DNA from 3 places in the Paenibacillus sp. FSL L8-0340 genome. Region 2 is predicted to be linked to each of the others. Evidence: predicted binding sites of a transcription regulator. Region 2 holds the regulator's gene; each other region holds the start of a gene.
What was found. The regulator Rex, encoded in region 2, represses fermentation and respiration genes when NADH is low (regulators of the CRP and FNR family bind a similar motif). The targets are predictions, from matches to a motif close to TTGTGAAATATTTCACAA.
Positions count from the first base shown of each region.

Region 1: NST07_RS13285 (DUF1641 domain-containing protein) is a predicted target of Rex. The motif match lies at 2,067-2,084, and genes of this name have one in related genera.
Region 3: adhE (bifunctional acetaldehyde-CoA/alcohol dehydrogenase) is a predicted target of Rex. The motif match lies at 1,701-1,718, and genes of this name have one in related genera.

Region 1 is NZ_CP151967.1:2,988,803-2,993,093, reverse strand. It holds gene NST07_RS13295 (SGNH/GDSL hydrolase family protein) at 1-101, opposite strand, end outside; gene NST07_RS13290 (NAD(P)/FAD-dependent oxidoreductase) at 329-1,507, opposite strand; gene NST07_RS13285 (DUF1641 domain-containing protein) at 1,548-1,985, opposite strand; gene NST07_RS13280 (nitroreductase family protein) at 2,312-2,929, shown strand; gene NST07_RS13275 (alpha-galactosidase) at 3,010-4,291, opposite strand, start outside.
Region 2 is NZ_CP151967.1:4,908,433-4,912,723, reverse strand. It holds gene dinG (ATP-dependent DNA helicase DinG) at 1-2,090, shown strand, start outside; gene NST07_RS22370 (redox-sensing transcriptional repressor Rex) at 2,180-2,872, shown strand; gene NST07_RS22365 (amidohydrolase) at 2,859-4,160, shown strand; gene NST07_RS22360 (DUF5590 domain-containing protein) at 4,222-4,291, shown strand, end outside.
Region 3 is NZ_CP151967.1:5,198,389-5,202,679, reverse strand. It holds gene NST07_RS23810 (extracellular solute-binding protein) at 1-1,350, shown strand, start outside; gene adhE (bifunctional acetaldehyde-CoA/alcohol dehydrogenase) at 1,793-4,291, shown strand, end outside.

The DNA of each region.
Region 1 (4,291 bases), 1.9 Mb from region 2:
GCATAACCTACGCCCAATGAGGAAGCGTCTTCATAATTGCGCCCGCAATCAGTGATACTGTCACCCTGGAACAAAATGATATCGTTTTCTTTAAATCCCATGTTTAAATCCTCCTATAAAACCACTGAATGGTATAAACATATTCCATTATATCAAATAGAATTTCTCCGGGCACCCTCAATTATGGCAGGATTTCAAAGCGCACTTCGCATCGTGAACTAATTCAGCACAGAAAAAAACCCTTCCAGCACCCGCACCTCAAAAAAAACCAGGTGTTTTCGGGTAACTAAAAGGGGATCCTATAAGCAGAAAAGCCGGCTAATGAATATTAATACGCCAGACTGAACAACCCTTTGATATGTGTCAGATAACGGATGTTGCTTGCTTCTTTCATCATCGTTGCAGGCAAGCCTTTCAATGGCGTTGAGTTGCCGCCGATAATAGCAACCCCGTCTTTACGGCCCAGGCTGGCCAGTGTGCCCGAATTGACCGGACTGAAGGTATCCAGCGATTTATTGTTAAGGTAAGCATACAGATTATAGCCGATCAGCTCACCCATCTGCCAGGCGATTTGTGCAGTCGGCGGATAAGGACGGCCGTCCGGAGCAAATACAACGGCACTGTCACCGGCAACAAATACATCGGCATGCGATGTGGATTGCAGGAATTCATTTACCGTTGCACGTCCACGGTTAACTTCAAGACCGGATTCACCGATCAGCGGATTTCCTTGTACACCGCCGGTCCATACGAACGTGTTGGCCACAATTTTTTGGCCATCCTTCAGATCAATGGTGTTGCCCTCCACATTGGTAACGGCTAGACCGGTCAGGAATTGTACGCCGCGTGCAGCAAGACTTGATGTAGCGCGTTCGATCAGGTGATCGGGCAGTACCGGGAGAATCTTCGGACCTGCTTCCACGAGCAGCAGCTTGATCTCTTTTTGATCCACCCCATAACGTTTGGTGAGCTTGGGCAGCACGTCCGCAATTTCACCTACAAGCTCAACACCCGTCAATCCGCCACCGCCGATTAGAATCGTCGCGTCAGCTTCATTGCCGGTTTTTGCGTACTCACGGATCCGGTCTTCGATATGACCGTGAATTTTATTGGCGTCAGCAGCCGATTTCAATACCATGCTGTATTGTTCAAGTCCCGGAATTCCAAAATAAGCCGTCGTGCTGCCAAGGCCCGCAACAAGGGCGTCGTAAGTTAGATTCGTGCCATCCGAGAGCGCAATTTGTTTGCTTTCAACGGAGAAGGATTTTACTTTGGCAATTTTAAGATCAATGTCTTTACCGGCAAAAAGCTTCGCCAGCGGCATAGCAACAGCTTTCTCTTCCGCGCTGCCTGCGGCAAGACGATGCAATTCGGTAATAATCTGGTGGGTTGGATACTGGTTGACAACTGTGATCTTTGCCTCAGCCTTGCTCATATATTTGCGCACTGTCAAGGCACTCAGCAATCCGCCGTAACCTGCTCCTAGAATAACAATATGTTTTGACATATGATGTTTCCTCCGTCCTTACGTATGAGATTAGAATTAATTATTTCTGCTGGCTGCGTTCGCCGCTGACTTGCAGGTAAGCATTCAAAAAACGGAGAAGCTTCTGAACCTGCGGATCCTTAATCATCTTCATCATTCCGAACACGCTGATCGTCTCGCTGCTTTCATTTGCCCGGTCTTTCGCCTCGATCACAGTAGCCGCCATATTCTTGACGGAACCTACTACCGGCTCGGCAATTTCTTTAATAGCGCCCACCGTATCATTCTTGAGTACTTCATCGGATGCAACCGACTGTACAAAGTCCATAGACTTCGTTAATACACCTACAAGCTGTGTAAGCTGCGGCAGCTGTTCTATCAAGGTTGTTAATGATTCCTGAACTTCCGGCTTCAAAAGCTGATCCAGAACATCCTCTTTGGTTAAAGAGGTTTGCGGTGCTTCCTGTTCAGGAGTGGTTTGCGTAATTGTTTCTGACATTGTTGGACTCTCCTCTGCATTAGCTTGTAACGCTTGATAATAGTCAATTCAATAACCCATGCGTCTATTATAACACCCATTATGTAATAAACGTCACAATCTTTTTGCCTCTATAACCTTATTTTGTGATTAAAATCACTTCTTTTCTGTCGTTTTTATTAATTTTCTTCTATTCGAACTTAATTTCACGATTTAGTGTAATTCATCATTGACGATTCCCAATTGCCGTGCTATCTTAAGTAAGTAACCATTTGTAAGTAAGTTTATTTACATAAGTTATTGATATTTATTAACTATCAATTTATAACCATTTGGAGGTATTTATCATGAGTACTTTTACAGATTTGGTGCAATCCCGCAGATCAGCTATGAATTTCGTGGAAGGGATCAAGATCCCGCAAAACGAGCTGGAGGACATGTTCTCTCTCACCCGGCTCGCCCCTTCAAGCTCCAATTTGCAGCATACACATTATAAGGTGATCAGCGATCCGGCACTGAAGGAGGAAATCCGCAGAGGTGCTTATGACCAATATAAAATCCACACAGCTTCCGCCGTTATTATTGTGCTCGGAGATAAGCATGCCTATCAGCAGGCACCGGAAATTTACAGCGGACTGAAATTGCTTGGCGCTATGAGCCAGGAGGAATATGACAACACCATCCAATCCATCAACGATGCCTATGAAGGAAATGATGCTTTCCAGCGTGATGAAGCCATTCGCAACGCCTCCCTGTCCGCCATGCAGTTCATGCTGATTGCCAAGGATAAAGGCTGGGATACCTGCCCGATGATCGGCTTTGATCCCGAAGCCATCAAGGCCACCCTCAATATCCCGGACCATCTTGTGCCGGCTCTGATGATTACCATCGGCAAGGACTACAAACGCAAGATCAGACCGCGCGGCTACCGCAAGCCGGTAAATGAGTTTGTTGAATTCTTCTGAGATGGACCCGTCTGGCATGCAAAAAGGCCTTGCCGCAGTATCGCGGCAAGGCCTTTTGTGAAAATATAAACGGCTAAATCCTAGACTCTGCGGAAACGCCAGAGCACGCTCTGGAAATCACCGTGCAGATTCGGCAATGGCAGCCCCGCATACATAAGATGATCTCCTCCGTACACGCCTCCGCCTTCCAGCCACTCATAATCCGCTTCAGGATCCAGTCCATTCAGGCGCAGATAATACAGTGAATCATTGGGCTCGGCCAGTGTCCGGGCATACACGACAACAGCCTCAGATTTATCTTCAGCCACAATCAGCCATGCGGTCTCGTTGCCTTCAAACGGGCTGAGCAGTCTGTACTGCTCCCCGAACTGCACCAGCGGCCGCAGCTCCTTGTAGAGCGCTACCTGTGCTTTTACTGTTTCGTTCTCTTCTACTGTAAACTTTGTCAGATCCAGCTCATAGCCGAAATTGCCTGACATTGCGACATGTCCGCGCAGTTCAAGAGAAGTATTACGGTGTACCTGATGGTTCGGCACGGCCGAGACATGGCTGCCCATGGAGCTGAGCGGATAGACGATGCTGGTTCCGTACTGGATTTTGAGCCTGCTGATCGCATCAGTATTATCGCTTGTCCAGGTCTGCGGCATATAATAGAGCATTCCCGGATCGAAGCGCCCTCCCCCGCCGGAGCAGCTCTCAAACAGGACATCCGGAAACTCCGAGGTAATCCGTTCAAGCACTCCATAAAGACCGAGCATATAACGGTGCGCCGTTTCCCGCTGTCTTTCCGGCGGCAGCAGCGCGGAGCCAATTTCGGTCATATTGCGGTTCATATCCCATTTCACATAGGAGATTGGCGCGCTGCTCAGCACATCGGCTATCCTGTCGCCGATCGCCTGGCAGACATCCTCACGGGAGAAATCGAGCACAAGCTGCATCCGTCCTTCTGTTCTGCGGCGGTCCGGCACATGCAGGCACCAATCGGGATGCCGGGTGTACAGTTCGCTGTCCGGAGAAATCATCTCCGGTTCGAACCAGAGGCCAAATTGCAGGCCCAGCCCGTTTACACGCTTGGCCAGATCATCCAATCCCTTGGGCAGCTTATTCGCGTCCACGAACCAGTCCCCCAGTGAGCTGCGGTCATCATTGCGGTGACCGAACCAGCCGTCATCCAGCACAAACAGCTCCAGACCAAGCTCGCTGCCGGCGCGGGCGATGTCTTCAATCTTGTCGGCGGTGAAATTGAAATAAGTCGCTTCCCAGTTATTGACGAGTACTGGCCGTGTACGGTCGCGGTGGGTGCCGCGGCACAGCCGGGTACGGTACAGCTTATGATAGGTCCGTGACATCGAACCGATGCCA
Region 2 (4,291 bases):
TTCCGCAATATGAAAGCCGGGAAGCCCAGGAGATCATGATTGGCGAAGTGAATACGGCCCTTCAGGAGGACAAACATCTGCTGATCGAGGCAGGCACCGGAACCGGCAAATCGCTCGGTTATCTGCTGCCGGCCATTTATCAGAGCGTACGTACCGGGCAGAAGGTTATGGTCAGCACCCATACCATTAACCTTCAGGATCAGCTGCGCGAACGCGATATCCCGCTTCTGACCAGTGTTGTGCCTTTCCCGTTTAAGGCTGCGATATTCAAGGGGAGAGGGCACTATTTGTGTCTGCGCAAGTTTGAACATAAAATAAATAAAAAAGACTTCGTAAGTCCCCGGGAAGAAGCGCTTACGGCAGCGCAAATGATCGTATGGCTGACCCAGACGGAATCGGGTGACGATGAGGAGCTGAATTTGAGCGGTCGCGGCGGGGATTTCTGGGAGACGGTAGCCAGTGATACCGATTCCTGTCTGGGCCGTTCCTGTCCGTGGTTCCGCAAATGCTACTACCACCGGGCCAAACATGAAGCAGGGATTGCCGATGTGGTCATTACCAATCACTCCAAGCTGTTCGCAGACGTCAAAGCCGGGCACCAGCTGCTTCCGGCTTATGAGCATCTTGTCATTGACGAGGCCCATCATTTGGAGGATGTGGCGGGCAAGCATCTGGGCATGCAAATGAAGTATTTCACGGTAGCTCACACGCTTACAAGGCTGTATAAAGACAGCCGCAGCGGCCAGCTGCCGGCACTGCGTCAGACTCTGCAGTCCTCGGGCAGTGAGCAGGCTTCGGAGTGGAGCGGCGTAATTGATAAAATCTATCCCGACCTGCTTACCGTGAAGGAAACTTGGGATACACTGAGCGACAAGCTGTTCGGCCTATTGCCCGAACGCAGCGATGCAGCGGCAGGTGAAGCCGGCCAGCTGGTCACACGCCTGCTTCCCGGCAGCAAGCCCAAAGATTGGGAAGAGCTGGCGGCGCTGGAGAATACGCTGCACTTAGCCCTGAGCGACATCATCCGCAGGGGTGACAAAATGCTCAGCGAGATGCGCGATACGGAGAGTCAATCGTCTTCGGACAGCCTGGTGACTGATATCGGAGGCTTATTCAAGGATTTGGCATCCATCCGGGAACAAATCCGCTTCTTTATGGGTCTCAGTGACGATAATATCGTGTACTGGATGGAAGGGAGCGGCAACTACCGGGGCAAGTCGCTTCAGCTCTACGCCGTGCCTGTCGATGTAAGCAGCCAGCTCAAGGATCTGTTCTTCGACAAGAAGAAGAGCATAGTGCTGACCTCGGCCACGTTATCGGTCGACAAGTCCTTTCAGTTCATGATTGACAACCTTGGTCTTTCTGAAGCCTCAGAGCAAGGGCGTCTCATGACAGCGCTGCTGCCTTCACCGTTCAAGTACCGTGAACAGGCGCTGCTTGTCATCCCGCGCGATTTCCCCAGTGTTAAGGGCAGCGTAGGCGATGCGCGTTTTGTAGACAAGCTGGTGCATTCGCTGGCTGAAGCGGCGGCGGCGACCAAGGGGCGGATGCTGGTGCTGTTCACCTCCTACAAAATGCTGCGCCAGGTTTATGATCCGCTGAAAGAGGCCTTGGCTTCCCAGGACATTACGGTTTTGGGCCAGGGTGTGGAGGGAGGCAGCCGCAGCAAGCTGATCCGGCGTTTTCAGGACAGCTCTGCATCGGTATTGCTTGGAACAAGCAGTTTCTGGGAAGGAGTCGACATCCCTGGCGAGGCGCTGACCTGTCTTGCGATTGTAAGGCTGCCGTTTCAGCCGCCGAATCATCCGCTTGCTGAGGCAAAGGCAGAGCTTCTGCAGGCCCAGAAGAAGAATCCTTTTATGAAAATGTCTGTTCCACAAGCAGTTATCCGGTTCAAGCAGGGTTTTGGACGATTGGTTCGTACAGCGCAAGACCGGGGAATTGTTATTGTATATGATACCAGGGTCATCGAAGCTTATTACGGGAAGTACTTCCTGTATTCACTCCCTGGTCCGAAGATGGAGCACATGCTTACCGATCAGATGGTTCCGCGGATTGCGGAATGGCTTGACGAGGGCGGCGTTTCCTAATCTGTCATTGTATATAAATTTTTTTTATCTCTTTGTGCCATAGGCTGTGTCCCGTTCGTGGAGCGGGCACTGCACGTGGTTATCATACGATATCGCGTCAGTGCAATTCTAAATTAGGAGGAGAAAACATGAAATCGGATAAAATATCGGAGGCCGTCGTTCGCAGACTCCCAGTGTACCTGCGTTTCCTGAACGATCTCCAAAAGCGTGAAATCTCAACCGTTTCTTCTCAGGAACTCGGGCAGAAGCTGGACCTTAATCCGGCGCAGATTCGTAAGGATCTGGCCTATTTTGGTGATTTCGGCAGAAAAGGCATTGGATATGACGTGTCTTATCTCATCGAAAAGATCCGTCATATTCTGAAGCTGGATCAACAAATCAATGTGGCCCTGGTAGGTGCCGGTAACCTCGGTCATGCCTTGTCCAATTACAATGCTTATCTGAAGGATACTATGAAAATCACCGCTGTATTTGATTCTTACGCTCCCAAGATTGGACAAAAGATCAACTCTCTTACGGTTCAGCCAATGGAGGAGCTGAGTCAGACCATCCGTGATCAGGGAATCCGGATCGGGATCATCACTGTACCGGACAGCGAGGCACAGAATGTGGCTGATATTCTGGTAGAATCGGGCATCGAGGCGATCCTGAATTTTGCACCGGTCATTCTGAAGACACCTGCAACCATCCGGATTCATGCTGCCGACTTTACGACTGATCTGCAAAGTCTGGCGTATTATTTACATGATGGAAAGGAAGGAATTACAGATGAGCAGCAATAAGATGATAATTGCAAACGGACGTTTTCTGGTTCCCGGAAGCGAGAAGCCGGTCCTGAGCGGTTATATGACTATAGAAAATGATTTGATCACATACATAGGGGAAGAGAAACCCGTTTTTGAACAAGGCACAGTGACGCTCGACGGCAGCCGCCTGCTGTTCATGCCGGGTCTGGTCAATACCCATGGCCATGCTGCGATGTCGCTGCTGCGCGGCTACGGGGATGATATGGTCCTTCAAGCCTGGCTGCAGGAGAAAATGTGGCCGATGGAGGAGAAGTTTACGGGAGATGATGTCTACTGGGGCACTTCCTTATCCGTTCTGGAGATGCTGAAAGGCGGCACAACCACCTTTTTGGATATGTATGATCATATGGACCGGGTGGCCGAGGTGGTCGAACATTCCGGCATCCGTGCGGTGCTGATGCGCGGTGTTATTGGTCTATGTCCTGAAGAGGTGCAGAACCAGAAGCTTGCGGAAGCTGTTGCGTTCGCCCGCAACTGGCACGGCAAGGCTGACGGCAAAATTACAACCATGATTTCACCGCATGCCCCGTATACTTGTCCTCCGGACTTTTTCATGCGGTTTGTGCAGGCAGCACATGATCTGGACCTGCCGATGCATACGCATATGTCGGAAACGCTGCGTGAAGTGGAGCAGAATGCCGCTGATTACGGCCTGCGTCCTGTAGCGCACCTGGAGAAGCTGGGAATGTTCACCCGCCCGTCCTTAATCGCCCATGGTGTCCATCTGAACGATGAGGAGATCGAAATCCTCGCCCGCCACAAGGTGGGGGTGTCCCATAACCCGGGCAGCAACCTGAAGCTGGCCAGCGGGGTTGCGCGGGTGCCTGAGCTGCTGAGAGCCGGAGTCAAAGTTTCGCTGGGTACGGACGGGGCGGCAAGCAACAATAATCTCGATATGTTCGAGGAAATGCGGCTTGCAGCACTGATCCATAAGGGCGTCAGCGGGGATCCTACCGCAGTTCCCGCACCGGAAGCGCTGCTGATGGCCACGCAGTACGGGGCGGAATCAATCTTCCTGAACCAGGTGGGCCGCCTTGCAGCAGGGATGAAGGCTGATTTTATTGCGATTGATATCGACCAGCCCCATTTACTGCCGCATAGCGACTTGCTCTCCCACGCCGTGTATTCGGCCAGCGCCAAGGATGTCGAGCATGTCTGGGTGAACGGCAAGCAGATTGTGAAGCATGGTCAGTGCCTAACACTGGACGAGGAAGAAATCCGCCGGAAGGCGCAAGAAACTTTTGAAGGGCTGCTGAAGCGTTAATTCGACTGCCGCCGTAGTTGACATTATGACGTTTCATATATTAAGGAAAGGAAGCTGCATTTTGAGGAAAAGGAAAAAATGGCTTCTGCTGGGGATCGCTCTGTTTCTGCTCATTTTGTTCGGTCTAAGCC
Region 3 (4,291 bases), 290 kb from region 2:
GCAGCTACTACTGATACAGCGGATAAAACTGCTGCTCCAACGGATGCGCCCGTGGATGATATCACTCAGAGAAAAGTAACGATCAAAATTCACTATCCTACGCCGGACTTGACAGAAATGAGGGCACAGGAAGATGACCGGATCAAACGCTTCCAGGCAGAGTATCCGAACGTCGAGATCGTTAAAGACGACTGGCAGTACAACGTAAGTGAAATCGGTGTGAAGATGGCTGCGAATGAAGCGCCGACCTTCTTCAACACTTATGCTACAGAAGCCAAATTCCTGATTGAAAAAGGCTGGGTTGCCGATATTACCGATCTTTGGAACAAATATGAATACAAGGATCAGATCAATCCGGTGCTGCAAAACCAGTTCATTATTGACGGTAAAGTCTATGGGGTAACACAGAAGGGTTATGTTACCACGACAATGATCAATAAAAAAATGCTAGATGACAAAGGTGTAGCGGTGCCTGCAATGGATTGGACCTGGGATGATATGCTAAATACAGCCAAAGGTGCAGCAGATGCCAAAAAAGGAATTTCCGGTATTGCCCCTATGGGCAAAGGCAATGAAGCAGGCTGGAACTGGACCAACTTCCTGTTCGAAGCGGGCGGAGAAATTCAAAAAGTTGAAGGCGGCAAGGTTGTTGCAACCTTCAACTCCGATGCAGGTGTGAAAGCGCTGGACTTCTACAAGAAGCTGAGATGGGAAGCAGAAGCCATTCCTCAGGATTGGGCACTTGGCTGGGGTGATGCTGTAGGTGCATTCCAACAAGGACGTACGGCCATGGTAATGGCGGGTTCCGACGGAGTTATTGAGCAAGCGCTGAACCAAGGGGGATTGAAGCCTGCAGATGTGCTGACCTATCCGATGCCTGCTTTTGAAAAAGGCGGCAAGCATACCGGAGTACTTGGCGGAGACTATCTGGTCATCAATCCTAACGCTACAAAAGACGAGCAGGAGATGGCGTTCCGTTACATTACCTTTGATTATTTCTCAGATAAAGGACTTGATGCGCTCGACGCTATTCTGCAGCAGCGTAAAGCGGACGGCAAATACTTCATCCCGCCGCTTCTGGACTACTATGCTGCAGATTCCGAGTTCGGCAAGAAGACAAAGGCGGTATATGACAAGTATTCCGATATCGTGTACCAATATAACCCGGATATTATGGCCCTCTTGGACGGCAAACCGGAAGCACAGTACAATACTCAAGATTATTATGCAACCCTGTCCAATGTGATTCAGGAGCTGTTCTCCAAAAAAGGAACCGACTCCAAAGCACAGCTAGATACTGCTGCTAAAACTGTGCAGGAGAAATTCTTTGATACTATTAAAGTAGAGTAGGAAGTTTATAAAATGGGAATTTTTATAAATGAAATGTAAAAAGCGGAAGAGGCAGGGGACGTTGTTCCCCTGTCTTTTTGCTGTAAATAGTTCTCCAAAGGTTAGGTGAGGGAGGAGGAAATCAAGGATAAGGCGGGAGGAATGAGATAAAGAAATATAGATGTAATTAGCAATAAATAGCAAAAAAATGTTTTATGAAGCCCTATAACGGGTTCATACGGTTAGAGTCCTTATTTTGCTGTTCGCAGATTGGACAAATATAAACGAATTTTACCATATAAAATGGAAATAATACCTGAATATGATTAAATGAAAGCGCTTTGAAAACAAATCAAAAAAAACTTTATACTTTGTGAAAGATTTCACTTTAAATGTTGGAGAGGATGTGATAAGATAAACGTGTAGAGAAAAACAACTAAAAATTGACAGGAGGACGAGGGAGATGGCAGTTAAAAACGAAGTCGCCGCCCAAGTGAAACAAACCACCGCTGAAGAGTATATTCAGATTTTGGTGGATAAAGCAAAGAAAGCTCAAGAAGCATACATGGCCCTGGATCAAGAGCAAGTTAACACAATCGTTCATGCAATGGCATTGGCTGGGCTCGACAAGCATATGTACCTGGCAAAATTGGCTGTAGAAGAAACAGGACGCGGTGTATACGAAGACAAAATTACGAAGAACATCTTCTCAACTGAATATATCTGGCACGGAATTAAATACGACAAAACAGTAGGCGTCGTTGAAGATAATAAATATGACAGCTTCCAAAAAATTGCCGAGCCGGTCGGAATCGTAATGGGTATCACACCGGTAACCAACCCAACATCCACAACGATGTTTAAAGCACTGATTGCCGCTAAGACACGTAACCCTATTATATTCGGTTTCCATCCATCAGCGCAAGAATGTAGTGCCGCAGCAGCAAAAATTCTTCATGATGCAGCTGTGAAAGCAGGCGCTCCTGAGAACTGTATCCAATGGATTGAGCTTCCGACAATGGACAAAACAAACGCATTGATGAACAATCCGGACGTCGCTCTTATCCTGGCAACAGGCGGATCTGCAATGGTTAAAGCGGCATACAGCTGCGGTAAACCGGCTCTCGGCGTAGGCCCTGGTAACGTACCTGCCTTCATTGAGAAAAGTGCTGATATCGACCAAGCGGTTACCGACCTTATTCTTTCTAAGACTTTCGACAATGGTATGATTTGTGCTTCCGAGCAGGCTGTTATTATTGAAGAAGCGATTTTTGACCAAGTGAAAAAGAAAATGATCGCAAATGGCTGCTACTTTGTAAATAAAGAAGAAGCTGCTAAGCTGACTAACGGCGCAATGAATGTAGAAAAATGTGCGGTTAACCCGGCAATCGTAGGTCAATCCGCTGTGAAGATCGCTGAAATGTGCGGTATCCAGGTTCCTGCCGGAACGAAGATTCTGGTAGCTGAACTCGAAGGCGTAGGCACCAAGTACCCGCTGTCCGCTGAGAAACTTAGCCCGGTTCTGGCTTGCTACAAGGTTAAGAACGCTGACCAAGGGATTGAACGCGCAGCTCAAGTCGTTGAATTCGGCGGCATGGGACACAGCTCGGCTATCCATTCCAACAATGAAGAAGTTATCATGAAGTTCTCGAACCGTCTGCAAACTGGACGTATTCTTGTTAACTCGCCTTCAACACATGGCGCCATCGGCGACATTTACAATACCAATATCGCTTCGTTGACTCTGGGCTGCGGATCTTATGGACGCAACTCGGTATCGCAAAACGTAACTGCCATCAATCTGATCAATGTGAAAAGGGTGAACCGTCGTACCGTGAATATGCAATGGTTTAAGGTGCCTGATAAGATTTATTTCGAAAAGGGAGCCACTCAATACCTGGCCAAAATGCCTGATATTACCCGCGTAGCAATTATCACTGACCCTATGATGGTTAAACTGGGTTATGTAGAAAGAGTAGAGCACTACCTGCGTCAACGCCAGACCCCTGTAGCGATCGAAGTGTTCTCGGAAGTTGAACCGGATCCATCGACAACTACCGTGGAAAAAGGTACAGCTATGATGAACAGATTCCAACCGGACTGCATCATCGCACTCGGCGGCGGTTCCCCAATGGATGCTGCAAAAGGAATGTGGCTGTTCTATGAACACCCGGATGCTGACTTTAACGGTCTGAAACAAAAGTTCATGGATATCCGCAAACGGGTATACAAATTCCCTAAGCTCGGCAACAAAGCGAAATTTGTAGCTATTCCAACAACATCGGGTACAGGTTCGGAAGTAACCTCTTTCGCGGTTATTACTGACAAAACTACTGCAAATAATACTAAATATCCGCTTGCAGACTATGAGCTGACTCCGGACGTAGCGATCATTGACCCTGAGTTTGTATATAGCTTGCCTAAGACTGCTGTTGCTGATACAGGTATGGACGTATTGACACATGCGATTGAAGCTTATGTTTCCGTTATGGCAAGTGACTACACCGATGGTCTGGCTATCAAAGCCATCCAGCTGGTATTCCAATACCTGGAGAAATCCGCACTTGAAGGCGACAAACTTGCCCGCGAAAAAATGCACAACGCATCGACGCTGGCTGGTATGGCATTTGCTAATGCATTCCTGGGCATCAACCACAGCTTGGCGCACAAATGGGGCGGTCAATACCACACGGCTCATGGACGTACCAATGCCATCCTGATGCCACACGTTATCCGTTACAATGCCAAGAAACCAACGAAGTTTGCTGCGTTCCCTAAATACTCGCACTTTGTAGCTGACGAACGTTATGCAGAAATCGCCCGTATTCTGGGATTGCCTGCACGCACTACCGAAGAAGGCGTAACCAGCCTGATCAATGCAATCCGCGACATGAACAAAAAATTGGGCATTGAAGAGTCGTTCCAACAACTCGGCTTTGATCCTAAGGATTTCGAATCCCGC